4 regions of the Novosphingobium sp. BF6 genome follow, and region 4 is predicted to be linked to each of the others. Evidence: predicted binding sites of a transcription regulator. Region 4 holds the regulator's gene; each other region holds the start of a gene.
What was found. Region 4 encodes LexA, which represses DNA repair genes until DNA is damaged. Its sites were predicted from a motif close to GTTCCNCNCTTGTTCT; they were not measured.
Positions count from the first base shown of each region.

Region 1: AC4D6D_RS05680 (PA0069 family radical SAM protein) is a predicted target of LexA. The motif match lies at 4,321-4,336, and genes of this name have one in related genera.
Region 2: uvrA (excinuclease ABC subunit UvrA) is a predicted target of LexA. The motif match lies at 4,247-4,262, and genes of this name have one in related genera.
Region 3: AC4D6D_RS01950 (MmcB family DNA repair protein) is a predicted target of LexA. The motif match lies at 4,507-4,522, and genes of this name have one in related genera.

Region 1 covers NZ_CM177775.1:1,148,448-1,155,962, forward strand. The annotation lists gene dnaE (DNA polymerase III subunit alpha) at 1-2,866, shown strand, start outside; gene AC4D6D_RS05675 (hypothetical protein) at 2,881-3,171, opposite strand; gene AC4D6D_RS05680 (PA0069 family radical SAM protein) at 3,240-4,310, opposite strand; gene AC4D6D_RS05685 (TetR/AcrR family transcriptional regulator) at 4,411-4,992, shown strand; gene AC4D6D_RS05690 (TauD/TfdA dioxygenase family protein) at 5,116-5,961, shown strand; gene AC4D6D_RS05695 (NADP-dependent isocitrate dehydrogenase) at 6,122-7,345, opposite strand.
Region 2 covers NZ_CM177775.1:2,744,702-2,752,216, reverse strand. The annotation lists gene AC4D6D_RS13490 (ABC1 kinase family protein) at 1-82, shown strand, start outside; gene AC4D6D_RS13485 (M28 family metallopeptidase) at 84-1,748, opposite strand; gene AC4D6D_RS13480 (SRPBCC family protein) at 2,247-2,714, opposite strand; gene AC4D6D_RS13475 (hypothetical protein) at 2,768-3,169, opposite strand; gene AC4D6D_RS13470 (UrcA family protein) at 3,382-3,783, opposite strand; gene uvrA (excinuclease ABC subunit UvrA) at 4,274-7,189, shown strand; gene AC4D6D_RS13460 (KwaA family protein) at 7,284-7,515, shown strand, end outside.
Region 3 covers NZ_CM177775.1:384,967-392,481, forward strand. The annotation lists gene AC4D6D_RS01930 (Y-family DNA polymerase) at 1-562, shown strand, start outside; gene AC4D6D_RS01935 (error-prone DNA polymerase) at 559-3,819, shown strand; gene AC4D6D_RS01940 (TM2 domain-containing protein) at 3,900-4,214, shown strand; tRNA gene AC4D6D_RS01945 (tRNA-Arg) at 4,299-4,375, opposite strand; gene AC4D6D_RS01950 (MmcB family DNA repair protein) at 4,535-5,032, shown strand; gene AC4D6D_RS01955 (hypothetical protein) at 5,072-5,599, opposite strand; gene AC4D6D_RS01960 (thiazole synthase) at 5,839-6,645, opposite strand; gene thiS (sulfur carrier protein ThiS) at 6,690-6,902, opposite strand; gene AC4D6D_RS01970 (MerC domain-containing protein) at 6,979-7,350, opposite strand; gene AC4D6D_RS01975 (COX15/CtaA family protein) at 7,463-7,515, shown strand, end outside.
Region 4 covers NZ_CM177775.1:2,118,538-2,126,052, forward strand. The annotation lists gene AC4D6D_RS10285 (phosphodiester glycosidase family protein) at 1-307, shown strand, start outside; gene AC4D6D_RS10290 (anthranilate synthase component II) at 304-900, shown strand; gene trpD (anthranilate phosphoribosyltransferase) at 897-1,898, shown strand; gene trpC (indole-3-glycerol phosphate synthase TrpC) at 1,920-2,708, shown strand; gene moaC (cyclic pyranopterin monophosphate synthase MoaC) at 2,705-3,178, shown strand; gene AC4D6D_RS10310 (molybdopterin molybdotransferase MoeA) at 3,175-4,389, shown strand; gene lexA (transcriptional repressor LexA) at 4,542-5,222, shown strand; gene AC4D6D_RS10320 (ComEC/Rec2 family competence protein) at 5,267-7,450, opposite strand; gene gltX (glutamate--tRNA ligase) at 7,480-7,515, shown strand, end outside.

The DNA of each region.
Region 1 (7,515 bases), 970 kb from region 4:
GCCGGTCGAGACGATGCAGGAAATGTTCGCGGACCTGCCCGAGGCGCTGGCCAATACGCTCGTCGTCGCGCAGCGCTGCGCCTATATGCCGCCGCGCCGCAAGCCGCTGCTGCCCAGCCTCGCTGGCGACCTCGAAGGCGAGGCGCGGATGCTGGCGGACAATTCGCGTGCCGGTCTGGCCCAACGGCTGGCGCCCTACTGGCCGGACGTCACCGAAGCCGAACTCGACGCCGCCATGGCGCTACAGGGCGAGGCGCGTGAGGCGGCCTACCGGGAACTCGCCGAACGCGGCGTCACCGAGGATTTCCTCGACTATGCCAAGCGCCTCGATTTCGAGGTGCAGATCATCGTCGGCATGGGCTTCCCCGGCTACTTCCTGATCGTGGCCGACTTCATCAAGTGGGCCAAGGACAACGACATTCCGGTGGGGCCGGGCCGTGGTTCGGGCGCAGGTTCGCTGGTCGCCTGGGCGCTGACCGTGACCGACCTCGACCCGCTCAAGCTGGGCCTGCTGTTCGAACGCTTCCTGAACCCGGAACGCGTCTCGATGCCAGACTTCGACATCGACTTCTGCGAAACCCGGCGCGGCGAGGTGATCCGCTACGTCCAGAGCAAGTACGGGCACGATCACGTCGCCCAGATCATCACCTTCGGCAAGATGAAGGCCCGCGCGGTGCTGCGCGACTGCGGCCGCATCCTGCAGATGAGCTATGGCCGGGTCGACAGCCTCTGCAAGATGGTGCCCAACCATCCGACCGACCCCTGGACCCTGACCGAGGCCCTCCATGGGCGCAAGCAGCACGGCGTGACCAAGGACCCGCCGGTCGCCGAATTCCGCCGCGAATACGATGTCGACCACGAGGTGAAGCGCCTCGTGGACCTTGCCGTGCAACTGGAAGGCCTGCCGCGCAACTCGTCCACCCACGCGGCGGGCGTGGTCATCGGCGATCGTCCGCTGGCGCAGCTGGTGCCGCTCTACCGCGATCCGCGCTCCGACATGCCGGTTACGCAGTTCGACATGAAGTCGGTGGAAGACACCGGCCTCGTGAAGTTCGACTTCCTCGGCCTGAAGACGCTCTCGGTGCTGAAGAAGGCCTGCGACCTGCTGGAGCGGCGCGGTATCTCGATCAACCTCTCGACCCTCGCCTGGGACGATGCGGCGGTCTACGAACTGCTGAAACGCGGCGATACGGTCGGCGTGTTCCAGCTCGAATCGGAAGGCATGCGCCGCACGCTGGCGGCAGTGAAGCCGACCAATTTCGGCGACATCATCGCGCTCGTCTCGCTCTACCGACCGGGTCCGATGGACAATATCCCGCTGTTCGGTCGCCGCAAGAACGGGCTGGAATCGATCGAATACCCGCACGAGAAACTCTCGGGCATCCTGAGCGAGACTTACGGGATCTTCGTCTATCAGGAACAGGTCATGCAGGCCGCGCAGATCCTGGCGGGCTACTCGCTGGGTGACGCTGACCTTCTGCGCCGCGCCATGGGCAAGAAGGTCCAGGCGGAAATGGACAAGCAGCGCCAGCGCTTCGTCGACGGTTGCAAGGACGTTTCGAACATCGAGGCGGCCAAGGCCAACGAACTGTTCGACTTGATCGACAAGTTCGCGGGCTACGGCTTCAACAAGTCGCACGCTGCAGCCTACGCCCTGCTCGCCTATCACACGGCGTGGTTCAAGGCGCATTACCCGCACGAATTCTACGCTGCCTCGATGTGCTTCGACATGCACCAGTCGGAAAAACTGGCGATCTTCGTGGACGACGCCCGCCGCAACGGCATCCAGCTCGCTGCGCCCGACATCAACATGTCTGAAGCCGAATTCTGCGTCGAGGAAACGCCGGACAGCCATGCGGTGCGCTATGCGCTGGCGGGCATCCGCAATGTCGGCGAAAAGGCAATGGACGCGCTTGTCGCCGAGCGCGAGGCGAACGGCAAGTTCGTCAGCCTTGACGACGTGTTCCGGCGTGCCCCGGCCGGATCGATGAACCGCCGCCAGCTCGAAAGCCTGGCCGCGGCAGGTGGCTTCGACGGGCTGGAGCCGAACCGCGCCAAAGTCCTCGCCAATGCCGACACGCTACTGGCCGAGGCCGACCGTTCCTCGCGCGAGCGCAATTCGGACCAGAACAGCCTGTTCGGCGGCGACGACCATGTCGAGCAGGGCCTGCGCCTCGTCGAGGCCGAACCCTGGAACCGCACCGACCAGATGGCCAAGGAGCGCGAAACTTTCGGCTTCTACTTCGCCGCCCACCCGGTCGAGCAGTATCGCGCGGTGGCTTCGGCGAACGGCGCGCGGACTTATTCCAGCCTCATGACCGGCGGCGGGGCCGGGCGCACCGGCGGGGTGATGGCGGCCATGGTCGAGAGCGTCCAGAAGCGGAAGACGAAGCGCGGCAAGGACTTCGTCATGGCGGACTTTTCCGACCAGTCGGGCAACTTCTCGGCCTCCTGTTTCGAGGAGAGTCTGGTCGAGAACTTCGTGCGCTGGTCGAAGGAAGGGGCCTGCGTGCTCCTCACAGTCGAACTGGACAGCCCCAGTCCCGACGAGCCGCCCCGCGTGACGGTGCGCGGGGCAAGGCCGCTGAACGAAGTGAAGGCCGATGCGCGGATGCTGCTGACGCTCGATATCGATCGCGTCGATGCGGTGCAGGAACTGGCGATGCTAATGCGTGCCGGAGCGCCGGGCTGCGGCGAAGTGGTGGCAACGCTCGATCTCGGGGAAGGGCGCAAGCAGAAAGTCCGGCTGGGCCGGGACTTCGCGCTCGACGGCGATTTCGCGGAGCATCTGGCCAGCGTGGCGGGAATATCCAACGTGTCGCTGATTGCGCGGCGCGGTCCCGAAGGCTTGCGCCGCGCCGCCTGATCGGGTGGAACGCCTTAGTTGCCTTGATCGTCCTTGAGATTGTTCGAGGCGTCCTGCGCGGCGTCGCCTACTTTGTCGGCTGCATTGCCGACGCTCTGGGCGGCTCCGGCAATGGCGTCGTCCTTTGCCGTCTCGCTCTTCGTGCCCTGACTGAACAGATAGATCCCGCCTGCTACCAGGATCAGCAGGATCAGCGCCATGATCATTCCGGTCGCCCCGCTCGATGATCCGCGCTCACGAATGATCGTGGTCGTCGTCGTGGGGGCTTCCGGGGCGCGCTCTACTTTCGCGGGTTCATCGGTCATGCCGTCCTCCTGTCCTGTTTTCGTCGTTGGGCAGGGAAACGCCTGAGCGGGCGTTCGGTTTCTGGCAGCTATAGCAGCGAGAGTTGGCCATCCAGCGAGGGCCTGCGGAAACCGGAGCTATCGAGCACATGGGCGGGACGGGAAAATCCCATGCGCGTCATGGCCAGCCGGAAGCGGTGCCGGAACAGGTCCGCCCAGACACCTTGCGGGCGCATACGGGTGAAGAAGTTCGGATCGTTGTCCTTGCCCCCGCGCATCGACTGGATCGTCGCCATGACCTTGCCCGCGCGGTCGGGGAAGTGGGCCTCCAGCCATTCGCGGAACAGCGGCGCGACTTCGTGGGGCAGGCGGATCATGATCCAGGTCGCATGATGAATGCTCTGGTCCAGCGCGGCCTTTAGTATTTCCTCCAGATACTGGTCGGTGATCGAGGGAATGACCGGCGCGATCGAGACATGGGCCGGTACGCCTGCCGCTGCCAGCCTGCCGAGCGCCGCGATGCGCTTGGCCGGCGCCGCCGCGCGCGGTTCCAGCAGGCGTGAAAGCGCCGGGTCCATGCTCGTCACCGATACGGCCACGGATATGAGGCGGAACCGGGCCATTTCCGCGATCAGGTCAAGGTCGTGCAGTACCCGGTCGGACTTCGTGGTAATCGAGACCGGGTGACGCGTTTCCAGGCAGAGTTCCAGCACGCTGCGAGTGATTCGATAGCGTCCCTCGATCGGCTGGTAGGGGTCGGTATTTGTGCCCATGGCGATGGGGGCAGGACGATAGCTAGGTTTGGCGAGCGCCGCGCGAAGCAGCCGCGCCGCATCGGGCTTGGCGAAGAGCTTCGTCTCGAAATCGAGGCCGGGCGAGAGGTCGTGATAGGCATGGGTAGGCCGTGCGAAACAATAGATGCAGCCGTGCTCGCAGCCGCGATAGGCGTTGATCGAGCGATCGAAGGGAATGTCGGGGGATTTGTTGAACGACAGGATCGAGCGCGGATGTTCCTCGGTAACCGTAGTGGCGGGGTGGCGGGCAGGACCGTCGATGTCTTCCATCGCATCCAGCCAGTCGCCGTCCGCCTCCCGCTGGGGGAGGTTGAAGCGCTTGCTCGCCTGGCCGCTGACGGCGCCTCTTCCCTTGTGGATTCGCATCCCGCAAGAATGAACAAAAAGAGAACAAATGGCAAGGCGGTCCGCCTTGGTTGATCTTGGAAGCGGCAGGTCTTAGGCAGACGCGCGAAAAGGAGATCCGATGGCAGGCGCAGCACGCAGGATAGGGGCCGAGACATCCGCGACGCGGGCGCGCATCGTCGAGGCGACCGTCGAACTCATTCGGGACGAAGGCTATGCGGCCGCCAGCACGCGGCGCGTCGCCGCACGGGCAGGTCTCAAGCCTTCGCTGGTGCACTACTATTTCCCGACAACCGACGATCTGCTCCTCGAAGTGTGCCGCCAGGGTGCGGCGGACAGCGACCGGATGATCGAGGAGGCGCTGGCCTCGCCCGATCCCGTCCGGGCGCTCTGGGGCTTCTTCGTCGATACGAGCCGCACGGCGATGTCGCTGGAATTCATGGCACTGGCCAACCATCGTCCCGCCGTTCGCGAGAAGATGGCCGAGCACAGCGTCGCCATGCGCAAGCGGCAGGTCGAGATTCTCGAACGCCTGCTGGGAGATCGCATGAAGGCAGTGGAAGGCTTCGATCCGGCTGCGCTCGCGGTGGTCCTGGCTGGAATCGGCCGCTGCATCGTCATGGAGAAAGGCCTCGGCGTCGAAACCGGGCATGAGCAGGCACGCGCCCTCGTCGAGGGCTGGCTCGACCGTCTCAAGCTCTGACTCCGCGGCAGCGATTGATCGCGGCCCTTTTGCCTGCGCCTCTTTGAACAGGCGTTCAGTCCGTGGTATCGTCTCCCGTGAGCCGCTTATCCAGCGGCCGAACCTGACGGGAGAGTTGGAGACATGTCGGTCGAGACCCAGACCAGGCTGAAGGCCGAAGAGATCAAGCCGAAAATCGGCAGCCGCGTGCTGAATACGAAAGAAGAACTGCTCGGCGGAGAGATCGCCACGGAAATCCGCGAGCTGCTGGAAGCGCGCGGGGTGCTGGTATTCCCGCAAGTGAACTTCACCGATGAAGAGCAGGTCGCCTTCACCAAGACGCTCGGCATTTTCGCGCCCGAGCGCAAGGGGGGCGAGGAAGTGATCTCGAAGATCACGCTCGACGCCAGGGAAAACCCGATGGCGGCCGAGTACCTCAAGGGTTCGCTCTACTGGCACATCGACGGCACCCGCAACGACGTGCCGATCCTGGCCTCGCTGCTGTCGTGCCGGGTGCCGAGCCCGCGTGGCACCGGCAATACCGGTTTCGCCAATACGTATGCGGCTTTCGAGGACCTTCCGGGCGACAGGCAGGCCGAGTACGAGCAGTACCGCGTGGTTCACGGCCCCTGGGCCAGCCTCTTCTACTACGAGCCGGAACCCAGCCTCGCCAAGTTGCAGGGCTATGCCCAGATCGGGGAGCAGGAACTGCCGCTCGTGTGGAAGCACAAGTCCGGGCGCAAGAGCCTGGTGATCGGGTGCACCGCAGCACAGGTGGTCGGCAAGTCCGCTCTGGAAAGCGCGATGATCATCCATGGTCTGCGTGAATGGGCGACCGGCCCGGAATTCACGTACAGCCACGAATGGGAAGTCGGCGATCTCGTCATGTGGGACAACACCGGCACGATGCACCGCGCCGAGGCCTATGACCCGACTTGCGGGCGCATGATGCACCGCACCAAGCTCGAGGGCGAAGAGCCTTTCGAGTAAGCGGACGAGGTTCGGGCGCAGGGGGCGCCGTCAGTGAATCTTACAGGCTCGCCGAACTTCGTTTCGGCGGGCCTTTTTCATGGTGGCATTTGGCCAAAGAAAAACCCCCCGCCTTGCGGCGGAGGGTCTTCTTCGAACTCGGTTCCAATCAGGCGGAGGCTCAGCCCCAGCTTGCCATCTTGGTTTCGAGGTTCTTGACGATTTCCTCGAAGAACTGCTCGGTGGTCATCCAGTTCTGGTCCGGACCGATCAGCAGTGCGAGGTCCTTGGTCATCTTGCCGCTTTCGACGGTTTCGATGCAGACCTGTTCCAGCGTCTCGGCGAACTTCACCACTTCCGGGGTCTCGTCGAACTTGCCGCGATAGGCGATGCCGCGCGTCCAGGCGAAGATCGAGGCGATCGGGTTGGTCGAGGTCGCCTTGCCCTGCTGGTGCTGGCGGTAGTGACGGGTCACGGTGCCGTGAGCGGCTTCCGCTTCGACGGTCTTGCCGTCAGGCGAGAGCAGGACCGAGGTCATCAGGCCCAGCGAGCCGAAGCCCTGGGCAACGGTGTCCGACTGCACGTCGCCGTCGTAGTTCTTGCAGGCCCAGACGAACTTGCCCGACCACTTGAGCGCCGAGGCGACCATGTCGTCGATCAGGCGGTGTTCGTAGACGATCTTGGCTTCAGCGAACTTTTCCTTGAAGCCTTCGGTGTCGAACACTTCCTGGAACAGATCCTTGAAGCGGCCGTCATAGGCCTTGAGGATCGTGTTCTTGGTCGAGAGGTAGACCGGCCAGCCGAGATTGAGGCCGTAGTTGAACGAAGCGCGTGCGAAGTCGCGGATCGATTCGTCGAGGTTGTACATCGCCATGGCGACGCCCGGAGCCGGGAAGTCGAACACGTCGAGGTCGATCTTCTCGCCGCTCTCGCCGTCCCACACCAGGCGCAGCTTGCCGGGGCCGGGGATCAGGGTGTCGGTGGCCTTGTACTGGTCGCCGAAAGCGTGGCGGCCGACGACGATCGGGTCGGTCCAGCCCGGAACCAGGCGGGGCACGTTCGAGATCACGATCGGCTCGCGGAAGACGACGCCGCCGAGGATGTTGCGGATCGTGCCGTTGGGCGACTTCCACATCTTCTTGAGGTCGAATTCGGTGACGCGGGCTTCGTCGGGGGTGATCGTCGCGCACTTCACGGCAACGCCGTGTTCCTTGGTGGCGTTGGCGGCGTCGACAGTGATCTGGTCGCCGGTCTCGTCGCGCTTCTGGACCGAGAGGTCGTAGTACTTGAGATCGATGTCGAGGTAGGGGAGGATCAGCCGTTCACGGATCCATTCCCAGATGATCCGCGTCATTTCATCGCCGTCCATCTCGACGATGGGATTCTTGACCTTGATTTTTGCCATTCCGGAAAACTCCCCTGGAGATGAGAATTGGGGGTCTCTTAGGCAGGCGGGGGGCGGCTGGCAAGGCGGGTTGCGGCCCGGCCGCCCGCTTTGCGCGGCGGCGGAGTTGCACCGCTTGCATGGTCGGGAGCGATCACGGCGGCGATGGAAAATCGCGCCGGCCGGAAAGA
Region 2 (7,515 bases), 630 kb from region 4:
GGCGGTGAAACTGGCGGGATGGCTGATCGGCGGCGCCGTGGTACTCCACGCCGCCGCCGACCTGCTCGTTCACTGGACCTGAATTATCGGCGCACCGCGTCCGACTTGTCGCGCACGGCCTTGAATTCCGAGCCCGGCTTCCACTGCGGCCACTTGGCAGAACCCGCCAGTTCCTCGCCGATGGTGCGGATCAGCTCGACGTCCTGCACCGCGCCTTCCATCTTCCAGTCGGGCGACCAGGCGTCGCAGGCCTGGTGGTAGCACTGGCCGGTATAGGCATCGATCCAGGCCTGACCCGCCTTGACGCCGCCTTCCTTGAGGTCGGCCGCCCCGGCAAGGCCCATCATCAGCATCACCGGCACGCCGCGCTTGGCGAAGGAGAAGTGGTCGGCGCGGTAGAACAGCCCGCGCTCGGGCAGGCTCTCGACCGTCACGCGGCGGCCCTGCGTCGCGGCGACGCGCGCCATGTCGTCTTCCAGCGTGTCCTGACCCTTGCCGATCACCGTCACGTCGTTCGCGGCGCCCGCGGTCTGGAGCACGTCGATGGTGAGGTTGGCGACGGTCTTCTCCATCGGGAACACCGGGTTGGCGGCGTAGAATTCCGAACCGAGCAGCCCGCGCTCCTCCGCCGTCCAGGCCGCGAAGACGACCGTGCGCTGCGGAGCCGGCTCGCTTTTCATGACGCGGGCGATGTCGAGAATACCGGCGATACCGATGCCGTCGTCATTGGCGCCGGCGCGGTAGATGCGGCCCTGCGCATCGGGCGCGCCCTTGCCGTAGGCATCCCAGTGCGCGCCGAACATCACCACTTCGTCCTTGCGGGTAGTGCCGGGAATCTGCGCCAGCACGTTGTGGCTCATGACTTCCTCGTGGTTCACCGGAACCTCGGCATCGAAAGTCACGCCCTTCAGCTCCACCGGCTTGAAGTCCGTCCGGCGCGCGGCGACCGAGAGCTTGGCGAGATCCAGCCCCGCCGAGGCGAACAGCCGCGTCGAGGCATCGGCGGAGAGCCAGCCCTGCAACGCCAGACTGGTGAGCTTGTCGGCCTCGCGGACGATATCGTAGTTCTCGCCGCCGGGGCTGGTGACGACGTTCCAGCCGTAACCCGCGCCCGCCGTGTCATGGACGATCAACGCGCCCACCGCGCCCTGCCGCGCGGCTTCCTCGAACTTGTAGGTCCAGCGGCCATAGTAGGTCATCGTCCGACCGCCGAACTTGCCCGCGGCAGGCTCGCCCTTCTTCGCGTAGAAGTCCGGGTCGTTGATGAGGAACACCACGACCTTGCCCTTGAGGTCCATGCCCTTGAAATCGTCCCAGCCGCGCTCCGGCGCGTTCACGCCGTAGCCGACGAAGACCACCGGGGCACCGGCGATGCGCGCGGTATCGTCCGGACGCAGGGTGGAGATGTAGATATCCTTGGCAACCGTCACCGGCATCGCCCCCTTGGGGCCGGCGAACGCGAGCGTCTTCGGCGCCCCGAGCGTGGTGTGCAGCAGCGGCACCTTCTGCACCCACTGGCCGTCCGGCCCGGCGGGCTGGAGGCCGATGTCCTGGAACCGCGCGATCAGATAACCGATCGTGCGCTCCTCGCCCACGGTGCCCGGCGCGCGGCCCTCGAACGTATCCGAAGCCAGCGTCTTCACGTCGGCGACCATGCGGTCGGCGTCGATCGCTTCCTTGGCAATGGCAGAGTGGGAGGCGGTTGCGAGCAGCGCGACAATGGGCGCGAGGAGGTGCTTTGTCTTCATGGCACTCGCTTTTAGGCGGCAGGGCAGGGGAGGCAATAGAGACGTCGGTGGGGCCTCTATTGCCTCCCCGTCGCCCCCGCGAAGGCGGGGTCCCGCTGCCTTGGCAACCTTTCGCCTTGCGCGAGGGGAGCGGGATCCCCGCCTTCGCGGGGATGACGGACTTTAGGGGATAGCGAACCATGTTCAGATTTGCCGGGTTTTAACCCCACCCCGCTCAGGCTGAGCTTGTCGAAGCCCGCCCGCGACGCCAGACTTTCAACACCCGCGATGCGGCCTTTGCGGCAGAACGCAAACTCAAGGGCTGGAGCCGTGCCAAGAAGGAAGTGATGATGGCCGGGGGGTGGCTGCCGGTGCGCCAATCGGCCCGTAGCGCCACGCCGCAGGGGGCTTCGACAAGCTCAGCCTGAGCGGGTTGAGGGGGCGCTCATGGGTTGGCGATTGATACGACGCCAATGCGGGCGAGCATGATCTTTCAGCGCCTGCGCGTGAACCCCTCGACTATTTGTAGAACCCCTGACGCAGCTTCACGCCGTGCTCAAGCCAGACCTTCAGTGCCGCGAGCATGCCGGTCCAGCCTTCGCAATTGCCGAAGGCGGCTTTCATGCCCTCCGGCGTTTCCGACCAACCTTCCTCGGTGATCTGCACGAGGGTCCGTCCGTCCTCGAGCGTCTCGAAGGCCAGCGTCACCAGCGTCCGGTGCTCGCCTTCGAGATCGGGGAGGACGGCCTCCCTGTCGCCGCCCCAGCGCAGCAGGATGTGGCGGTCGGTCACCACCTCGACGACATGGACCGGGAAGGCGCCGGGAAAGTCGTGGAAATCCCAGGTGACGACGGCGCCGGTTTCAAGGCGCCCCTTCGCGCCGCCGGTGGTGAAGTATTCGGAGAGAATGGCGGGCGCGGCGACCGCTTCGAAGACTTCCGAGATGGGTCTGGCGATCCGGCCCGAGACAGTGAACTTCGGCTTCATCGTTCGTCTCCCTCGGGCCTTTACTACTGCCTGCCAGTACTGCTGCTACCGGTCTACTCGCAGCGCGAATAGTCTCCCGCACGGCAGGCGGCCACGTCGCGGCGCCATTGGGCGAGGTCGGCCTCGTAGTCGCGGCGGGCCTGGGCATAGGCGCGCGACTGTCCGGCATATTCGCGCCTGCTCGCCTGATAGTCGCGGTCGTCGTCGGCGGCGTAGTCCTCGTCGCCGTCGCCATGGCTGTCGCGATAGGCCTTCCAGCCCGAGGCGTACTGCGCGTCGCGCTTGCGGACGTAATCGAGTTGGTCGCGGTTGAGCTTGCGGATGATCGCGGCATCGCGGGCGATGTCCTCGGGCGTCATGCGATCGTTCGGATCGTCGGCCCGCGCCGTGCCCGAAAAGGCCTGCGCCGACAGCGCCAGAGTGCCCAGTGCAAGCAGGATGCGCCCAGCTTTCATGTCTGTTATTTCCGTCCCTGAAGAGTTCTTTGCGGAAAATTCTCTGACCGAGCGGTGGGTCTGAAGCAATCTCGGATGCGACAGGCCGTTGGCTGCTGCGACGAGACGCGCGGAACCTGAGGCGAATGCGGGAACCTGCCCGGGCGGAAGTCAAAAGGCCGCCGACAGGATTGCCCTGTCGGCGGCCTTCCGGGGTGGCCGGTCGAAGCCGGTTATCTGCTGCGACGGGCGACGATAGCCAGCGATGTCGGCGCGGCGGTCGCCAGTCGGTCCGGGCTCTCCTTGGCGGCCATGCGCGTCGCCAGCATGTCGTCACGGGCCGCGAAGGCGCGTTCGCGTGAGGAATCGCGGCAATCGTGGACCCAAGCGACATGGTCGAGTTGGTTGTTCTGCATCGGGCAGACTGCCCGAACAGCGATTTCCAGCCGGTTGTTCAGCGTGGCCAGGCCTTCCTGGCTGTCGAGATTGAGGTCGCCGTAGCGCACTTCACGATGCGGTACGTCCCGAAGCGAGCCGTCCTTGACGATAACGTCGGCAAGCGAAGGGGTCGCAAGGCCGGTAGCAGCCATGGCAATCATGCCGAATGCGGCGAAAGTGGTGTGAATCCTGGTCATCTGCATTCTCCCGTTGCAAGAGCGCAGCTCTCCCGGCACGAACCCCCACGGCTCGTGGCAAACGAACTGCAAAGCGACCGCTATGGATGAGGGAAGTCGTTCCCAAACAACGAATGCGCTGAGGGGTTCCGTCACGACTCCACAATCATGTATAGACTTTTGAAGTGCCCCCGCGATCACGCCTTGGCTTTCGAGAAATGTCTAGATCATTACTTGAAGTGGTAAGATCAACATTCGGCAAAAGGTGAGTCGGTATTATTTCCGGGCAGTTTCTGTATTGCGCAGAAACGTGCGGGTTTCAAGTCATCCTTGCGGTTGGATCGTCGAACGACAGAGATCGACCGATGGACGACATGGCGTCCGGTCATCCCCGCACGCGCGCGTTGCAATTCCGCGTTGCGCTCCCACATGAGCGGCTGACTTTCGCAGCGGCAACACGCCTGTCGCGGCGGGTTGCGCTTTGCGAACAAATCTGGAACACGTCACCTCCATGAGTCTCTCCCACATCACCGTCCGCGGCGCCCGTGAGCACAACCTCAAGGGTTTCGACATCGAACTTCCGCGTGAGAAGCTGATCGTCATCACCGGGCTTTCCGGTTCGGGGAAATCCAGCCTCGCGTTCGACACGATCTATGCCGAGGGCCAGCGCCGCTATGTGGAGAGCCTCTCCGCCTATGCCCGCCAGTTCCTGGAAATGATGCAGAAGCCGGATGTCGAGCATATCGACGGCCTCAGCCCCGCGATCTCGATCGAGCAGAAGACCACCAGCCGCAACCCGCGCTCCACGGTAGCGACGGTGACGGAGATCTGGGACTACATGCGCCTGCTCTGGGCGCGCGTGGGCATTCCCTATTCGCCCGCCACCGGGTTGCCGATCGAGGCGCAGACCGTCTCCAACATGGTCGACCGGGTGATGGAACTGCCCGAAGGCACCCGCGCCTATCTGCTTGCGCCGGTCGTGCGCGGCCGCAAGGGCGAATACCGCAAGGAACTGGCCGAGTGGCAGAAGGCGGGCTACACCCGCGTCCGCATCGACGGCGAACTCTACGCCATCGAGGACGCCCCCGCGCTCGACAAGAAGTACAAGCACGACATCGAAGTCGTGGTGGACCGTATCGCGGTGAAGGACGGCATCCAGACCCGCCTTGCCGACAGCTTCGAACAGGCGCTGAAGCTGGCCGAAGGGCTGGCCTATATCGACCTAGCCGACGGCGTCGTTCCCGGCCGTGAAGCGGAAGGGCCAGAGGCAAAGGGCGCCAAGAAGACGCTCAAGGGCACCGGCCTGCCGCCGAACCGCATCGTCTTCTCCGAAAAGTTCGCCTGCCCGGTCAGCGGCTTCACCATCGAGGAGATCGAGCCGCGCCTGTTCTCGTTCAACGCCCCGCAGGGTGCCTGCCCGGCCTGCGACGGTCTGGGCGAGAAGCTGCTGTTCGACCCGCAGCTGGTGGTGCCGAACGAGCATCTCAGCCTCAAGCAGGGCGCCATCGTACCCTGGGCCAAGTCGAACCCGCCTTCGCCTTATTACATGCAGGTGCTCTCCAGCCTGGCCGAGCACTTCGGGTTCGACCTCACCACGCCGTGGGACGCGCTCTCGCCCGAAGTGAAGATCGTCATCCTCTACGGCACCGCGGGCAAGGCCGTGCCGCTGACGTTCAAGGACGGCAAGAAGGAATATACGGTCAACAAGCCGTTCGAGGGCGTGATCGGCAACCTCAACCGCCGCATGATCCAGACCGACTCTGCCTGGATGCGCGAGGAACTGTCCAAGTTCCAGACCGCGCAGCCCTGCGAGACCTGCGAGGGCAAGCGCCTCAAGCCCGAAGCGCTTTCGGTTAAGATCGCGGGCAGCGACATCGCCGATGCCGCGCGCCTTTCGGTGGCGGACGGCTTCGCGTGGTTCGGGGAGCTTGAGGGCAAGCTCACCAGCCAGCAGCAGCAGATCGCCAAGGCCATCCTCAAGGAAATCAACGAGCGCCTCGGCTTCCTCAACAACGTCGGGCTGGACTACCTCAACCTCGACCGTACCAGCGGCACCCTGTCCGGCGGCGAGAGCCAGCGCATTCGCCTTGCCAGCCAGATCGGCTCGGGCCTGTCGGGCGTGCTCTACGTGCTCGACGAACCCTCGATCGGCCTCCACCAGCGCGACAACGACATGCTGCTGGAAACGCTCAAGCGCCTGCGCGACCTCGGCAACACCGTGATCGTCGTCGAACATGACGAGGACGCGATCCGCACCGCCGACCATATCGTCGACCTCGGCCCCGGCGCCGGTGTCCACGGCGGCGAAGTCGTGGCCGAAGGCACGCTGAAGCAGGTGCTGAAAGCCAAGAACAGCCTCACCGCTGCCTACCTCAACGGCACCCGCAAGATCGAGGTGCCGACCACCCGCCGCAAGGGCAACGGCAAGCAGATCGTGGTCGAGAACGCCCGCGCCAACAACCTGAAGAACGTGACGGCGCAGTTCCCGCTCGGCACCTTCTGCTGCGTTACCGGCGTCTCCGGCTCGGGCAAAAGCTCGCTCACTATCGACACCCTGCAAGCGGGCGCCGCGCGCCAGCTCAACGGTGCGCGCGTCGTCGCCGGGGCGCATGACCGGATCACCGGGCTTGAACACTGCGACAAGGTGATCGAGATCGACCAGTCCCCCATCGGCCGCACCCCGCGCTCCAACCCCGCCACCTACACCGGCGCCTTCACCCAGATCCGTGACTGGTTCGCCGGGCTGCCGGAATCGGAAGCACGCGGCTACAAGGCCGGGCGCTTCAGCTTCAATGTCAAGGGCGGCCGCTGCGAGGCCTGCCAGGGCGACGGCCTCATCAAGATCGAGATGCACTTCCTGCCCGACGTCTACGTCACCTGCGAGGAATGCCACGGCAAGCGCTACAACCGCGAAACGCTGGAAGTGAAGTTCAAGGGCCACTCCATCGCCGACGTGCTCGACATGACGATCGAGGACGCGGAAGAGTTCTTCAAGGCCGTGCCGCCGATCCGCGATAAGATGCACATGCTGAACGAAGTGGGCCTCGGCTACGTCAAGGTCGGCCAGCAGGCGACCACGCTGTCCGGCGGCGAGGCGCAGCGCGTCAAGCTCGCCAAGGAACTGGCCCGCCGCTCCACCGGCCAGACGCTCTACGTGCTGGACGAGCCGACCACCGGCCTCCACTTCGAGGACGTGCGCAAGCTGCTCGAAGTGCTCCACCGCCTTGTCGAACAAGGCAATTCGGTGGTGGTGATCGAGCACAACCTCGATGTCATCAAGACCGCCGACTGGATCATCGACATGGGCCCGGAAGGCGGCGTGCGCGGCGGCGAGGTGATCGCGGCCGGGACGCCGGAGGATATCGTGAAGGTGAAGAAGTCCTTCACCGGGCATTATCTGAAGCCGCTGCTTGATGTGGGGAAGTGACGGCCCGATGTTCACTTCTGCGACTTGGAATTTGCTGAATAAATTTTAATTGTGATTCGCGCGCGCATGTGCGTGTCGTCATGATGGGGGCAATATGCTGGGGCTAATTGCTCGTTTTTTATTCACTGCCACGGCTTTGGCTCCGGTCGGCGGAATATACTCTTATGCCCTGGTAAAAGAGGGTGCGCTGCGAGCCGGATACGTGGTTGGGGGAGTGAGTATTGCTTTAGTTTGCGTGGCTGCTTATTTTCTTTGGTGGTGTCGAAATAATATTCAAATTTCATCCGTCAATCTCAATAACGTGGAGATTGCTGACCAAGAAAATA
Region 3 (7,515 bases), 1.5 Mb from region 4:
GCTCGATCCAGGCTTCGGCTACGACCTCCTTCGCCTGTCCGTCCCCTTGCACGAGGATATGTCCGAGGGGCAGGAGCGGCTGGACGAGGACAAGTCCGGCAGGCCCGATCTCGCCCCCCTGCTCGACCGCCTGCAAGTGCGCTTCGGCGCCGAATGCCTCCACCGCTTCGCCCCGCGCGACGAGCACCTGCCCGAATATGCCGACCGCCTCGTGCCTGCCGCCTCGGCCCCACAGCCCTGGCCCCAGCCGGAAACGGGGGAACCGCCCCTGCGCCCGCTGTTCCTGTTCGACCCGCCCCAGCCGGTCACCGTCCTTGCCGAAGTGCCCGACGGCCCGCCGCGCCGATTCGGCTGGCAAGGCAGGCAGCATCGCGTCGTGCGACAGGAAGGGCCTGAGCGCATCGCCTATCCTTGGTGGAAGACGGTAGAGGCCAGCGGCCCGACGCGCGACTACTACCGGATCGAGGACGAGGACGGCTGCCGGTTCTGGCTATTCCGCCACGGCCTCTACGGCAGCGAGAAGGCCGATCCGCGCTGGTATCTCCACGGCGTCTTCGCATGAGCGCCGAAGCGCCAGCCTATGTCGAGTTCGCGACGACGACCGCCTATTCGTTCCTGCGCGGGGCGAGCACGCCGGGCGAGATGGCGATCACGGCCATGACTCTCGGCCATCCCGGCATCGGCATTGCCGACCGCAATACCGTGTCCGGCGTCGCCCGCGCCCTCGCCGCGCTGCGCAAGCTCGCGGAAAAGGCGGAAGCCGATGGCGAGACCCTGCCCGATTTCCGCCTCATGGTCGGCGCGCGGCTGGTCTTCGCCGACGATACGCCCGAGATTCTCGCCTACCCGACCAACCGCTACGGCTGGGGCCGACTCACCCGCCTGCTCACCACCGGCAATTTGCGCACCACCAAGGGCAACTGCGTGCTGCACCTCGAAGACCTGCTGGAATTCCTGGAGGACATGCAACTGATCGTCGCCACACCGGCGTCCGACGATCTCCTGCGCCGACTCTCGAAGGCCGCCCACGGCAAAGTCTGGCTAGGCGCGACAATGCTGCGTCAGGGCCGCGATGCCCGCCGCCTCGCGGCCTCACGCGAACAGGCCGCCATGACCGGCGTGCCGCTGATCGCCATCAACGACGCCCGGTACGACAAGCCCGAGAACCGCCCCCTCCACGACGTCATGACCGCGATCCGCGAGAAGACCACGGTGCAGGCCGCCGGTCGCCGCCTCGCCGCCAATGCCGAGCGGCACCTGAAGCCCGCCGCCGAAATGGCCCGCCTCTTCGCCGCCGCCCCCGAAGCCATCGCCGCCACCCGGGATTTCATGGACGGCATCGCCTTCAAGCTCGACGACCTGAGCTATACCTACCCCCACGAGCCGGTGCCCTACGGCTATACCCCGCAAGGCTGGCTCACCGAACTCGTCTGGAGCCGGGCCAGCGACCTCTACCCGCAAGGCATTCCCGACAAGCTGACCGGATTGCTCGCCGGGGAACTGGAGATCATCGGCAAGCAGGACTACGCCGCCTACTTCCTGACCGTCCACGATATCGTCCAGTGGGCGCAAGGGCAGGGCATCCTCTGCCAGGGCCGGGGGTCTGCGGCCAATTCCGCGGTCTGCTTCGTGCTCGGCGTCACCGCCGTCGATCCCGTGAAGCACAGCCTGCTGTTCTCCCGCTTCATCTCCACCGAGCGCAAGGAACCGCCGGACATCGACGTCGACTTCGAGCACGAGCGGCGCGAGGAGGTGATGCAGTACATCTACAAGCGCTACGGCCGCGACCGCGCCGGGATCGCCGCCACGGTCATCCACTACCGCTCGCGCAGCGCCGCCCGCGACACCGGCAAGGCGCTGGGCCTCAGCGAGGACGTGACCGCCCGCCTCGCCAGCACCGTCTGGGGCAGCCATGCCGCGAAATACGACCGCAACCGCTGCCTCGAAGCCGGACTCGATCCCGACAACCCGACGATCGCGCGGGTGAATCGCTTCACCGAGGCGATTCTGGAGTTCCCCCGCCACCTCTCGCAGCACGTCGGCGGCTTCGTGCTGACGCAGGACAGGTTGGACGAGACCGTGCCGGTCCACAACGCAGCCATGGAGAAACGCACCTTCATCGAGTGGGACAAGGACGACATCGACACCCTCCGCCTGATGAAGGTCGATATTCTGGCGCTCGGCATGCTGACCTGCATCGGCAAGGCCTTCGCCATGATCGAGACTCACATCGGCAGGCAGTATCAGCTAAGTTCGGTACCGTGTGACGAGGAGGATCCCGAAGACAACCCTCCGCATGTCAAAGGAGTCTACGAAATGCTCCAGCACGGCGACAGCATCGGCATCTTTCAGGTCGAGAGCCGCGCCCAGATGAACATGTTGCCCCGTTTGAAGCCCAAGGAATTCTACGACCTTGTCATCCAGGTTGCCATCGTCCGGCCCGGGCCGATTCAGGGCGACATGGTGCATCCCTATCTTCGCCGCAGGCAGGGGATCGAGAAGGTGGAATTTCCTGCTCCCGCCCCGCCCCATGACCCCAGGGAACTCCACGAGGTGCTCGGCAAGACCAAGGGCGTCCCGCTGTTTCAGGAGCAGGCGATGAGGCTGGCGATCACCGCCGCAAACTTCTCCGATGCCGAAGCCAACCAGCTCCGCCGCGCCATGGCGACCTTCCGCAATGTCGGCACCATCGACTCCCTGCGCGGCAAGATGGTGGGCGGCATGGTCGCGCGCGGATATGCGAAGGACTTCGCCGAGCGCTGCTTCAAGCAGATCGAGGGCTTCGGCAGCTACGGCTTCCCGGAAAGCCACGCCCTCGCTTTCGCGCGGCTGGTCTGGGTCTCGGCCTATATCAAGCACCACTACCCCGCCGTCTTCGCCGCCGCCCTGCTCAATTCGCAGCCCATGGGCTTCTACGCCCCGGCCCAGATCGTCCGCTGCGCACAGGAGCACGGCGTGGAAGTCCGCCCCGTCGATGCGAATCACAGCGAATGGGACTGCACTCTGGAGCGAAACGCGAAAGGCGAACTCGCGCTGCGCCTCGGCCTGCGCCAGATTCACGGCTTCCGCGAGGACTGGGCCGAGGCGATCAAGGACCATCGCCCCTATACCAACCTCGAAGACCTCGCCCGCCGCGCCGATCTGCCGCAGCGCGCCCTCAACCTGCTGGCTGATGCCGACGCCTTGCGCTCGATCGGCCTAGACCGCCGCGAAGGCCTCTGGGAAGCGCGGCGTACGCCCAGCGGCGAACTCCCCCTCTTCGCCGCCGCCCGCGCCCGCGAACTGGGCGAGGAGCCGCCCGCCGCCCTGCCCGCCATGCCGCTATCGGAACAGGTCGCGGCCGACTACCAGACCACCCGCCTCTCCCTGAAGGCGCACCCGATGGACTTCCTGCGCCCGCTCTTCGCGGCGGAAGGTGTGCTCAGCTGCGCCGAACTGGCAAAGGCGAAACCGGGAAAACGGGTGAAAGTCGCCGGCGTAGTATTGGTCCGCCAGCGACCGGGCGAAGGCAAGGCGATCTTCGTCACGCTGGAAGACGAAGGCGGCATCACCAACGTGGTGATCTGGGAAAGACTGTTCGAGACCTACCGCCGCCCGGTAATGGCCGCGCGGCTGATGGTTGTGGAGGGCCTCGTCCAGCGCAGCCCCGAAGGCGTCGTACACCTGATGGCCCAGCGCATCCACGACCGTACTCCGGAACTCGGCCGCCTCTCCGAAGACCACGAGACCCAACCGCAACTCTCCAGCACGGACGAAGTCGTGCGCCCGCAGCATCCCCGAAACGTGCGGATACTCCCCCGCTCGCGCGACTTCCATTGAGGTAAAATATAAGAAATTCAGTGATTTCTTAAAGGCATGGACCTATCCCTGCGCGCTTCTCTTATCGACGGGGGTTATCGATGTCCGACACCAACTCACAAAACGCGGCGATGGCAGGTCTGCTCTACCAGGCGAACGCAAAGTCCACCGGGGTGACTTATCTGCTGTGGTTCTTCCTCGGCTCGCTGGGCGCCCATCGCTTCTATGCCGGAAAAACCGCAGGCGGCATCGTCCAACTCGTGCTGTTCGTACTTGGCTGGGCGACGATCTGGATTTTCGGTTTCGGCCTGCTGTTCCTGATTCCGCTCGGCATCTGGGTGCTGGTGGATGCTTTCCTGATCCCCGGCTGGCTGCGCCAGTTCAACACCAATCTGGTGCACCGCGTTCTCGCCTGAACGCCGATCCACGGGCGGCGCGCAACCGCCGCCCAAACGGGCTGCCATCGGCCGAAACCGATCTGCTCTGAAAACTTAGGAAAATGGTGCACCCGACAGGATTCGAACCTGTGGCCTCTGCCTTCGGAGGGCAGCGCTCTATCCAGCTGAGCTACGGGTGCAGTGCTGGGGCGACTAGCAGAGCATGAGCGGCGTTGCCAGTGCCAAATCCATCCATCGCATCATAGGCTTGGGAAAACCTTCGCCAGGATATCATCGAGGCGAACGCCTCCACGCTATCGGCGGCTTGAAAGTTCACTCTATGTTCCTATTATGCCGCCATGGCCGAAGCTGATTCCCCCCTCTCATCGCCGCTCGCTTCCTTCGTCGCCGCCGACGTCGCGCGGGGAATCGGGCGGCTGTTTGCCCGCAACGATATCTGGTGCCTGCCGGAAATGCCGCTGCGCTGCGGACGCCGGGCGGACCTCATGGGCATTGATGCCAAGGGCCACGTCATCATCGTCGAGATCAAGGTTTCGCGGGCAGACTTGCTGGGCGACGGCAAGTGGCCGGACTATCTCGACTATTGCGACCGCTTCTACTGGGGCCTGCCGCCCTCGCTGGACCGCGCGCCGCTGGAAACCGAGCCGTTCCTGCCCGAACAGTGCGGCGTGATCGTTGCAGACGGCTACGATGCGGAGATTTTGCGCCCTGCCCCGCTGCGTCAACTCGCCGCCGCGCGCCGCAAGGTCGAGACCGAGCGTCTCGCCCGCGCGTCGCTCCGGCGGCTTGTCACTCTGGGCGATCCGCAGACCCAGCAATGGGGCAGCGAAGGCTGATGGACGATCCGGAGCCGAAACTCCGGATCGCGTGAAACGTCAGGCGACTTCCTTCTCGATCCACTCCGGATAGAACGACGGCTCGCGCTCCGACCATCCCGCGGCGGTCGCGGCCGCTTCGCTGATCGAGTGAAGCAGGGTCTTGCGGCGCTCGGGCCGAATCTGGGGAAGCGCCGCCGCGCCGCAGAAAGCACCCGGCAACCAGGGCCTTACCCAGCCGCCCAGCAGGCGCTCGTAAAGGAAGCGGAAGGCCGGGAACGATTCGATGCGGTCCTGCGCCAGATCGAAAGCCGCCATATGGACGAGCTTGCCCATGAACGCGGTGATGTCGTCGAAGCCAAACTCGTCAGGCCGCATGTCCCGCAGTACCGCAAGGTCTTCGTAGCTCTCGTACTGCTTTCGGATCGAGGTGGCCTCGGCAGCATCGCGTGCCCAGAGGCCGAGCGCATCCTGCCGGCCCAGCCCCACGTCGAGGCTGCGACGGATGTAGCGCTGCTCGCAGGGCGTGAAGCTGGCGAACTCCCGCAGTTCGCTGATGGTGATGGTGGCCTTTCCCGTGTGAGTCATGGTCCTGATCCTCGTGACACGGAAGGACTATCCTCCCTGTCACTAAAACCAATTTCTGCCACATGGGTTGCTACAGCCTTAACTGCGCAAAGGTTTGTCCCCCCTAATTCCGACAAGATTCATGCAGGATTTCAATTCGGGACAGTTTGAAAGATACCGATTCCCGCACTTTTGCGAGGAAATCGGCCCTCCCCCGGCAAGGAGGAGGCCGATCCGGAAAAATCGCGGTCTGCAAAAATTCAGATGAGACCGGCTAGCGGGCTGGACGGATCGGCGTAGCGGCGCTGCGCCATACGTCCGGCGAGGTAGGCGTCGCGACCGGCTTCGACCGCTAGCTTCATCGCGCGGGCCATGCGGATCGGATCGCGCGCTTCGGCAATGGCGGTGTTCATCAGCACGCCGTCGCAGCCCAGTTCCATCGCCACGGCGGCTTCGGAGGCCGTGCCCACGCCCGCGTCGACCAGCACCGGGACCTTGGCCCCTTCCACGATCAGACGGACGGTAACCTTGTTCTGGATGCCGAGGCCCGAACCGATCGGCGCGCCGAGCGGCATGACCGCCACGGCACCGGCTTCCTCAAGCTGCTTTGCGGCGATCGGATCGTCGACGCAGTAGACCATCGGCAGGAAGCCCTCGTTCGCGAGGATTTCCGTGGCCTTCAACGTCTCGCGCATGTCCGGGTAGAGCGTGCGCGCCTCGCCCAGCACTTCCAGCTTCACGAGATCCCAGCCGCCCGCTTCGCGCGCCAGTCGCAGGGTGCGAATGGCGTCGTCGGCGCTGAAGCAACCGGCGGTGTTGGGCAGGTAGGTGATCTTCTTAGGGTCGATGTAGTCGGTCAGCATCGGCGCCTTGGGGTCCGAGACATTGACCCGGCGCACCGCGACGGTGACGATCTCCGCACCCGAAGCTGCGACCGCCGCCGCGTTCTGCTCGAAATCCTTGTACTTGCCGGTGCCCACGATCAGGCGCGAGCGGAAGGTTCGGCCAGCGACAGTCCAAGAATCCGGGGCCCAAGTATCAGCAGCGGTATCGGTCAAGGTTCGCATCCTTTCGGGGAACGGGTATTTCAGGAAGGTCGGCGCGAGCGAACTCAGCCGCCGCCTACGAAGTGGACGATCTCCAGCACATCGCCATCGGACAGCAGCACGTCCCCCAGCGTCGAGCGCGGGGCGATCTTGCCGTTATGCTCGACGGCGACCTTCTTGGGATCGAGACCGATGCCGGCAACGAGATCGGCAATCGACGAGCCGGGTGCAATGCGGCGCGGTTCGCCGTTCACGGTGAGGGAGAGTTTAGCAGCCATGGGCCGCAGATAGCGCGGAGAATCGATTTGGAAAGTGCCCAGGGGTGCAATCCCGGCACTTTCCCTGAAACGGCCTTCAATGCGCGCGGTGCAGGTTCCGGATGTGCGCGAAGGCGACAAGCGCGACACCGACGATCGTCAGCATCGATTCCGCCAGGCCATGACCGACCGCGATAGCCATGGCCATCAGCGCAAGGCCGACTCCGCCGATCACCAGCGGCGCGACGCGGCCATGACGCATGACTCCGAAGCCGAGCGAGATCACGCCCACCACGAGGGCCAGCGCCAGACCGACACGGTGGACTTCCGGCGAAAGCAGAACTTCACCGCCAAGCCCCAGGAATCCCACGAAAAAGACACCGAGAACGCAATGGATCGCACAAAGACCGCTGAGCAGGATACCTGCCCGGTCCAGCCGGTTTCGAATCGCGATGATGGCGGTACGCATGGATGTCCATGTATGTGACGTTGTAACATTCATCAAGCCCCGACTGCGTGACGAAACATTCGATCGACGTGCCCCTTGCGCATTTCGTCGCAAGATCGCAGGGATTTGCGCCATGAGAGTTTCTGACGGTCGTCCCATCCTCGGCACAGCCGACGATATCGCCCC
Region 4 (7,515 bases):
GTCCGGCCCGATGCTGGTGATCGGCGGCAAGCTTCACCCGAAGATCGATGCGGACGGCGATTCGAAAAAACTGCGCAACGCCGTCGGCGTCGACCGCAAAGGCCGTGCCCACTTCGTGATTTCGGACGAGCCGGTCTCGTTCGGCAAGCTGGCCCGCTTGTTCAGGGACAAGCTCGATTGCCCCGATGCGCTGTTCCTCGACGGCAGCGTATCCTCGCTCTGGGACCCGGAGCACGGCCGCGTGGACGGCGGACCGCCGCTCGGCCCCTTGATCGTCGTCGAGAAAGCGACGAAAGGCAGACCATGATCCTCGTCATCGACAATTACGACAGCTTCACCTGGAACCTGGTCCATTACGTGATGGAACTGGGCGCCGAAGTCGAAGTGGTGCGCAACGACGCCCTCACCGCCGTCCAGGCCATCGAAAGCGGCGCGCAGGGCTTCCTGCTCTCGCCCGGCCCCTGCACCCCCAACGAGGCGGGCATCAGCCTCGATCTCGTGGGCGCGGCGGCGGACAGCGGCAAGCCGCTGCTCGGCGTCTGCCTCGGCCACCAGTCGATCGGCCAGTACTTCGGCGGCAAGGTCGTGCGCGGCGGGCTGATGCACGGCAAGACCTCCCCGGTCACGCACGACGATACCGGCGTGTTCCAGGGCATCCCCTCGCCGTTCACCGCCACCCGCTATCACTCGCTGATCGTCGAGGACATTCCGGCGGCGCTGAAGGTCAACGCCCGCTCGGACGACGGCCATGTCATGGGCTTCCGCCACGCCACGCTGCCGATCCACGGCGTACAGTTCCACCCGGAAAGCATCGCCACCGAGCACGGCCACGCGATGCTGGCCAATTACCTCAGGCTCTGCGGCATCAACGCCAAGCTTCCGGCGCGTCTCGCCGCATGACCGTGACCAGCCTTCCCGATCCGCTGCATCCCATCGGTGAAACGGAAGCCGAAGAAGCCTTCGGCGCGATCCTCGACGGCAAAGTCGATGACGATGCCATCGTCCGCTTCCTGATCGCCCTCACCGAACGCGGCGAGACGGCCAGCGAAATCGCCGGAGCGGCCCGCGCCATGCGCAACCGCATGATCCCGATCCACGCCCCCGCGAACGCCATCGACGTCTGCGGCACCGGCGGAGACGGCCATCATACCCTCAACGTCTCGACCGCTGTGTCGCTGGTCGTCGCAGCCTGCGGCGTACCTGTCGCCAAACACGGCAACCGCGCCGCCAGCTCGAAAGCCGGTGCCGCCGACACGCTCGAAGCGCTCGGCCTGAACCTCGACCGCGCCGCGGAAACTGCCGAGGAGACGCTGAACGACCTCGGCATCTGCTTCCTCTTCGCCGCGCGCCATCACCCGGCGATGGGCCGGATCATGCCGATCCGCAAGGCGATCGGGCGCCGCACGATCTTCAACCTGATGGGACCGCTGGCCAATCCCGCCAACGTGCGCCGCCAGCTCGTCGGCATTGCCCGCCCCGCCTATGTGCCGATCTATGCCGAAGCGCTGATGCACCTCGGAAGCGAGCACTCCTTCGTCATCTCCGGAGACGAGGGCCTCGACGAACTGAGCCTCGCGGGCGGCAACGAAGTGGCCGAGATCAAGGACGGAGAACTGGCCATGCGCCGGGTCTCGCCCGAGGACGTCGGCCTGCCGGTCTCCGAGGTCGGCGCCATTCGCGGCGGCGATGCGGCCTACAATGCCGAGGCGCTGCGCCGTCTCCTCCTCGGCGAGGAAGGGGCCTATCGCGACGCGGTGCTGCTCAATGCCGCCGGGGCCCTGATCGTGGCGGGCGAAGTCGAAACCTGGCGCGAAGGCGTCGAGGAGGCCGCCGAGGCCATCGACAAGGGCCTCGCCAATGCCCTGTTGAACTGCTGGATTTCCGCGCTCAAGGCCTGAGCCGCGTTTTCGAGGTTACCGATGTCCGACAAGCTTACCGAAATCTGCCAGACCAAGCGCGCGGAAGTCCAAACCCGCAAGGGCTTCGCGACGATCAGCGAACTCGACGCCCGCGCCGCCGGGCAGACCGCACCCCGCGGCTTCGAGGCCGCCCTGCGCGCCAAGGCGGAAACCGGCTTCGCGCTGATCGCCGAAATCAAGAAGGCCTCGCCCTCCAAAGGCCTGATCCGCCCCGATTTTCGTCCTGCCGAACACGCCGTCGCCTACGAGCGCGGCGGCGCCGCCTGCCTGTCGATCCTGACCGACGCGCCTTATTTCCAGGGACATGAGGATTTCCTCGTCGAAGCACGCGCCGCCGTGTCGCTGCCGGTCATCCGCAAGGACTTCATGGTCGATCCCTGGCAAGTCGCCGAAGCCCGCGCGATCGGCGCCGACGCGATCCTCATTATCGTCGCCGCGCTCGATGACGGTTTGATGGTGGAACTCGAAGCCGCCGCCCACGAACGCGGCATGGATTGTCTCGTCGAAGTTCACAACGAAACCGAGATGGAGCGCGCAAGCCGCTTGAAATCAAGGCTTATCGGCGTGAACAATCGTGACCTGAAGCGCTTCGTCACCGATATCGGCATCACCGAACGCCTCGCCCCGCTGGCTCCCGAAGGCACGCTGCTGGTCAGCGAGAGCGGGATCAACGGCCATGCCGACCTCCAGCGCCTCTCCGCCTGCGGTGCCCGCACGTTCCTCGTGGGAGAAAGCCTGATGCGCGAAGCCGATGTCGAGGCCGCTACCCGCGCCCTTCTGTTGGGATGAGCAAGTCCCTCACCCACATCGACGATCAGGGCAATGCCCGCATGGTGGACGTCGGCGCAAAAGCAGAAACCCGCCGCGTCGCCGTCGCCTCGGGCCGTATTACTATGACGGCGGCAGCGCTTGAAGCGATCCGTGCCGGCAATGCCCCAAAGGGCGACGTGCTCGGAACCGCGAAGATCGCAGGCATCATGGCGGCGAAGAAAACCGCCGACCTCATCCCCATGTGCCACCCGCTGGTGCTCGATGCCGTGAATGTCGATTTCGCTTTCGAGGACGAGGCCGTCACGGCTACCGCAACCGTCTCGCTCACCGGCAAAACCGGGGTGGAAATGGAAGCCATTACAGCCGTTTCCGTAGCGCTCGTGACAATCTACGACATGGCTAAGGCGCTCGACAAGGGCATGGTCATTGGGGATATCCGCCTCATCGAGAAACTCGGCGGCAAGTCCGGCCACTGGAAGGCCCAATGACCCCGCCGATCCCGCTTGAGGAAGCGCAGGCCCGCCTGCTGGCCCTCGTCGAGCCGTTGCCTGTCGAGCATGTCGACGTGGAAGGCACACTCGGTCGATACCTTGCCGGGCCCATGTCTGCCCGCCGCAGTCAGCCCGTTGCGGACGTCTCGGCCATGGACGGTTATGCCGTCACCCCCGGTGATCTGGTCGGGCCATGGCAGATCATCGGCGAAAGCGCGGCCGGGCACCCTTTTGACGGAACCCTTGTCCCCGGCAAAGCGGTCCGCATCTCCACCGGCGCCCTGCTTCCCGTTGAAGCCGGTGCCGTGATCCTGCAAGAAGACCTGACCCGTGAGGGCAGCGCCCTCGTGCTGACCGGCACGGCGCCGCATCCCGGCCACAAGCATATCCGCAGACGCGGCATGGACTTCGCTGACGGCAGCCCTCTGTTGGCGCAGGGAGCGCCGATCGGTCCAGCCCAGATCGGTCTCGCTGTCGCGGCAGGCCATAAGCATCTTCCCGTCCATCGCATTCCGCGAATCACGGTGATCGACAGCGGCGACGAACTGGCCGCCGAACCCGATTGCTGCGCAGACCATCAGATCCCCGCAAGCAACGGCGCGATGCTGACGGCACTGATGCGCAGCCTACCCGTCGATGCAAAGCGAAATGGACCTGTTCCGGACGATCTCGATGCACTCGTCAACGCTTTCGAGGCCGCGTCCGACGCCGATGTGATCGTGACCAGCGGCGGCGCTTCAGTCGGCGATCACGATCTCCTGCGTCCGGCGCTGGAGGCCTGGGGTGCCGAAATCGATTTCTGGCGGGTCGCGATCAAGCCGGGCAAACCGCTGCTGGTAGCGACTCGCCCCCACGGCGAACGCAGGCAACTCGTGATCGGGCTGCCGGGAAATCCCGTATCCAGCCTGGTTACGGCTTATCTTTTCGTTCTGCCGGTCCTCCGCGCGCTCCTTGGTGCCACCGAGCCTTTGCCGCGCAGCATTATGGCGAAGCTTTCCGCCCCTCTGAAGGCTGCTGGAGCACGGCGGGAATTCCTGCGGGGGGTGTGGAACGGGGAAACCGCGCAGGCCCTATCGCTACAGGACAGCGGCGCGCTTTCTTCACTGGCCGCCAGCAACGTACTGATCGACCGTCCCGCTCAAGCCGAAGCGGCCAATGCGGGAGAGATGGTTCGAATGTTCTTGCTCCAAAATGGCGGTATTGCTTGACTATACCCTGTTCGTTGCATAATTGTTCCCTCATTGTTCGCAGGAAAGTTTTCTAAGGCGGCAGATCGTTTCGGATCTGTTCCTTGGAATCATCCGGCGAGGCAGCACTATCCGGTCGGGCCAAGGGCCGCAGAACATATGAGGCAAAGCAGATGTTGACGCGCAAGCAGCATGAATTGCTCCGGTTCATCCAGGTCCGGCTCGAAGAAAGCGGCATCTCGCCCAGCTTCGAGGAAATGAAGGAAGCGCTCGACCTCAAGTCGAAGTCGGGCGTTCATCGCCTGATCTCGGCCCTGGAAGAACGCGGCTTCATTCGCCGCCTGCCCAACCGCGCCCGCGCACTCGAAGTCCTGCGCCAGCCCGAGGATTCGACGACCAAGCCTGTCCGCAGCGCTCCGGCAGCGGAAGAGGCGCCGGTTCGTGCTCCGAAGGTTCCGACACCGGCCAACGACGTGATCGAAATTCCGCTCCATGGCCGGATCGCGGCAGGTGTACCGATCGAGGCGCTGGAAGGCCATTCGATGCTTCCGGTGCCGGCCGCTCTGCTCGGCTCCGGTGAACATTACGCGCTGGAGGTTTCCGGCGACTCCATGATCGACGCAGGCATTCTCGACGGCGACTTCGCACTCGTGAAGCGCACCAATACCGCACGCGACGGCGAAATCGTCGTCGCGTTGATCCGGGGCGAGGAAGCGACGCTCAAGTATCTCCGCCGCGAGGGCAGCATGCTTCGGCTCGATCCCGCCAATGCCGCATACGAGCCGCAGATCTACGGTCCGGACGAGGTGGAAGTTCAAGGCAAGCTCGCAGGACTTCTGCGCCGTTATCACTAAGCCTGAAGGGGGGAGAAAGCCCCCTTCAAATAATCGACCGAGATCTACCTCCAGGCACGCCACCAGCCATGATCGCCCTGCGTGTCCGCAACGGTTGTTAGCGTTTGCCGGTCCAGATCAATGGCCACGCCTCCACTGCGATCCAGCATGGCGCGATCGGCCTTCAGCCACTTCGGTCGGCAACTGTCCGGAAGCCGGCGATCAGCAATGACGACGTCGGATTGCCTGCAAGCCTTGGTGAGTTGATCTTCCGGCACGATCAAATGTCCCTTGGCGATGAGGACATGGTTCAGCGTCTGGCCGGTTCGCAGCGCAACGGCGCAGAAATCGCTGTTGCATCTGGCGCCCCGAACTGCCGAAACGACCTTGGGCCATTCGCGCCTTCCTACCGCTTCCATCATGTTGTCCAATGCATAATCGCTCGAACCGTCACGGAGCATCACGAGGCGCCGACTGTCCGGATCGATCCATCCGACATGGCGACCATCGCCTGAAATCACCAGATCCGGCGCCTGGACCATCATCAGGCCCAGGAATCCGATGACGATCGGCACCACTCCCCACAAGCGCACTCGTCCTTCCCAAAGCCCGAGCCATAACCCTCCCGCTACGAACAACAGGAAATGCCACCCGTTCAACGTTGGCAGGACACGGACGGAACCAGGACTATCCGCAATGAAATGGGCTATCGCCAGCAAGCCCTCGATCGCATGATCCGCCAGCCACCAGATCGGCCCGCCTGCTCCCACGACATCCAGAACCAGCGCCAGCGCGACCAGGGGCATGATAACCAGGGTTGTCAGCGGGATAGCCAGTACGTTGGCGAACGATCCGTAAATGCCCGCACGATGAAAATGGTAAAGACCGATCGGTAGGAGCGCCATTTCGATCGCGATGCCCATGACCAGCAGCAGCATGACATGACGCAGGCCCTTCACAGGCAGTGCCTCTTCGCGCGGAGCAAGCCATCGCTTTAGCGGTTCAGCATTGCCGAGCGCGATGAGAACCATCACCGCCGCGAAACTCATCTGGAAGCTGGGGCCGACGATCGACTCGGGCCAGACCAGCAGCACGATGAAAGCCGCCACTGCCAGCAAGCGCATCGACAGGGCCTCTCGCCCCATCGCCAGCGCCGCCAGCACGAGCAGGGCACCCAGGCAAGAACGCACCGTCGGCACCTGGGAACCGCTGAGCAAGGTATAGCCGATCCCGGCCAAAGCCCCGCAACCGGCAGCAAGGATCGGCAACCGGACCCGCAAGGCCAAGGCTGGCGACAATGCCAGCAGTCGGAGCGCGAGAAGATAGACCCCGCCAATCACCGCGCTCACGTGAAGCCCGCTGATCGACAGCAGATGCGCCAGCCCCGCATCCCGCATCGCCTGCGCATCGTCTCCGGAAATCGCCCCCATATCGCCCGTGGTCAGCGCTGCGGCGATTCCCCCGACCGATCCGGCCAGTCGCCCGGTTATATGACGTGACAAGCCATTACGCCGTTCCGCCAGCCAGTCCCCGCCACCGGCCGCCGAAATGATCTCGATAGGCGCAGTCACCTGCCCCGTCGCCGCAATCCCGGAAAACCACGCCGACCGCGCGAAATCGTACCCCCCCGGGAACATCGGCGACGCCGGTGGAGCAAGCCGCCCGCGAAAGCGGACCACCATTCCCGTCTCCAGCACATGGTCGCGAAACCGCACCGGCAAGTTCACGCGCACCTTGATCGCTCGCCCGGTTCCCGGCTCGCGCAGCGCCAGCGTCAGCCGGTCGCGCTCCAGCGCGGGCCGTTCTTCCAATCCGATCACAGCCCCGGTGAACGTTCCCGAAAGCGGGCGCTGGATCGCCTCTGCGCCGACCATTTCAGAGCGCAGCCAAACGCCAAGGCATCCCGCCATCGTCAACAACGCTAGCGACAATATCGCCTGCCGAAGATACGGATAGCGAAGGACGCCGGATCGCCAGTAAAGTGCGAATAGCGCAATCGAGACGCATACTACGCAAAGGCCTGCCCAATCCTCTCTTGAGGGCAGCGAAAACCACGCAGCTGCGCCGCTTCCGAAGGCTACGGCGAGCCACGGTCCCCTAGCGAAACCGCAGTTCGAAAGAAAACACTCGACACCAGCCAAACTGCTCGACAAGTGGCTCTGGCTGATCCATGGGCGATGCTGCATTGCAGCGGCTCCGGCGACATCCGGATGCTCTAGATCAACCGTCGTGGCGGCTTGGCTGGCCATGGCGCGCATAGGACAGGAAGGTTATAATAATGGCAAGCGGCAGCGCATCGAGCGGATCGACGGCA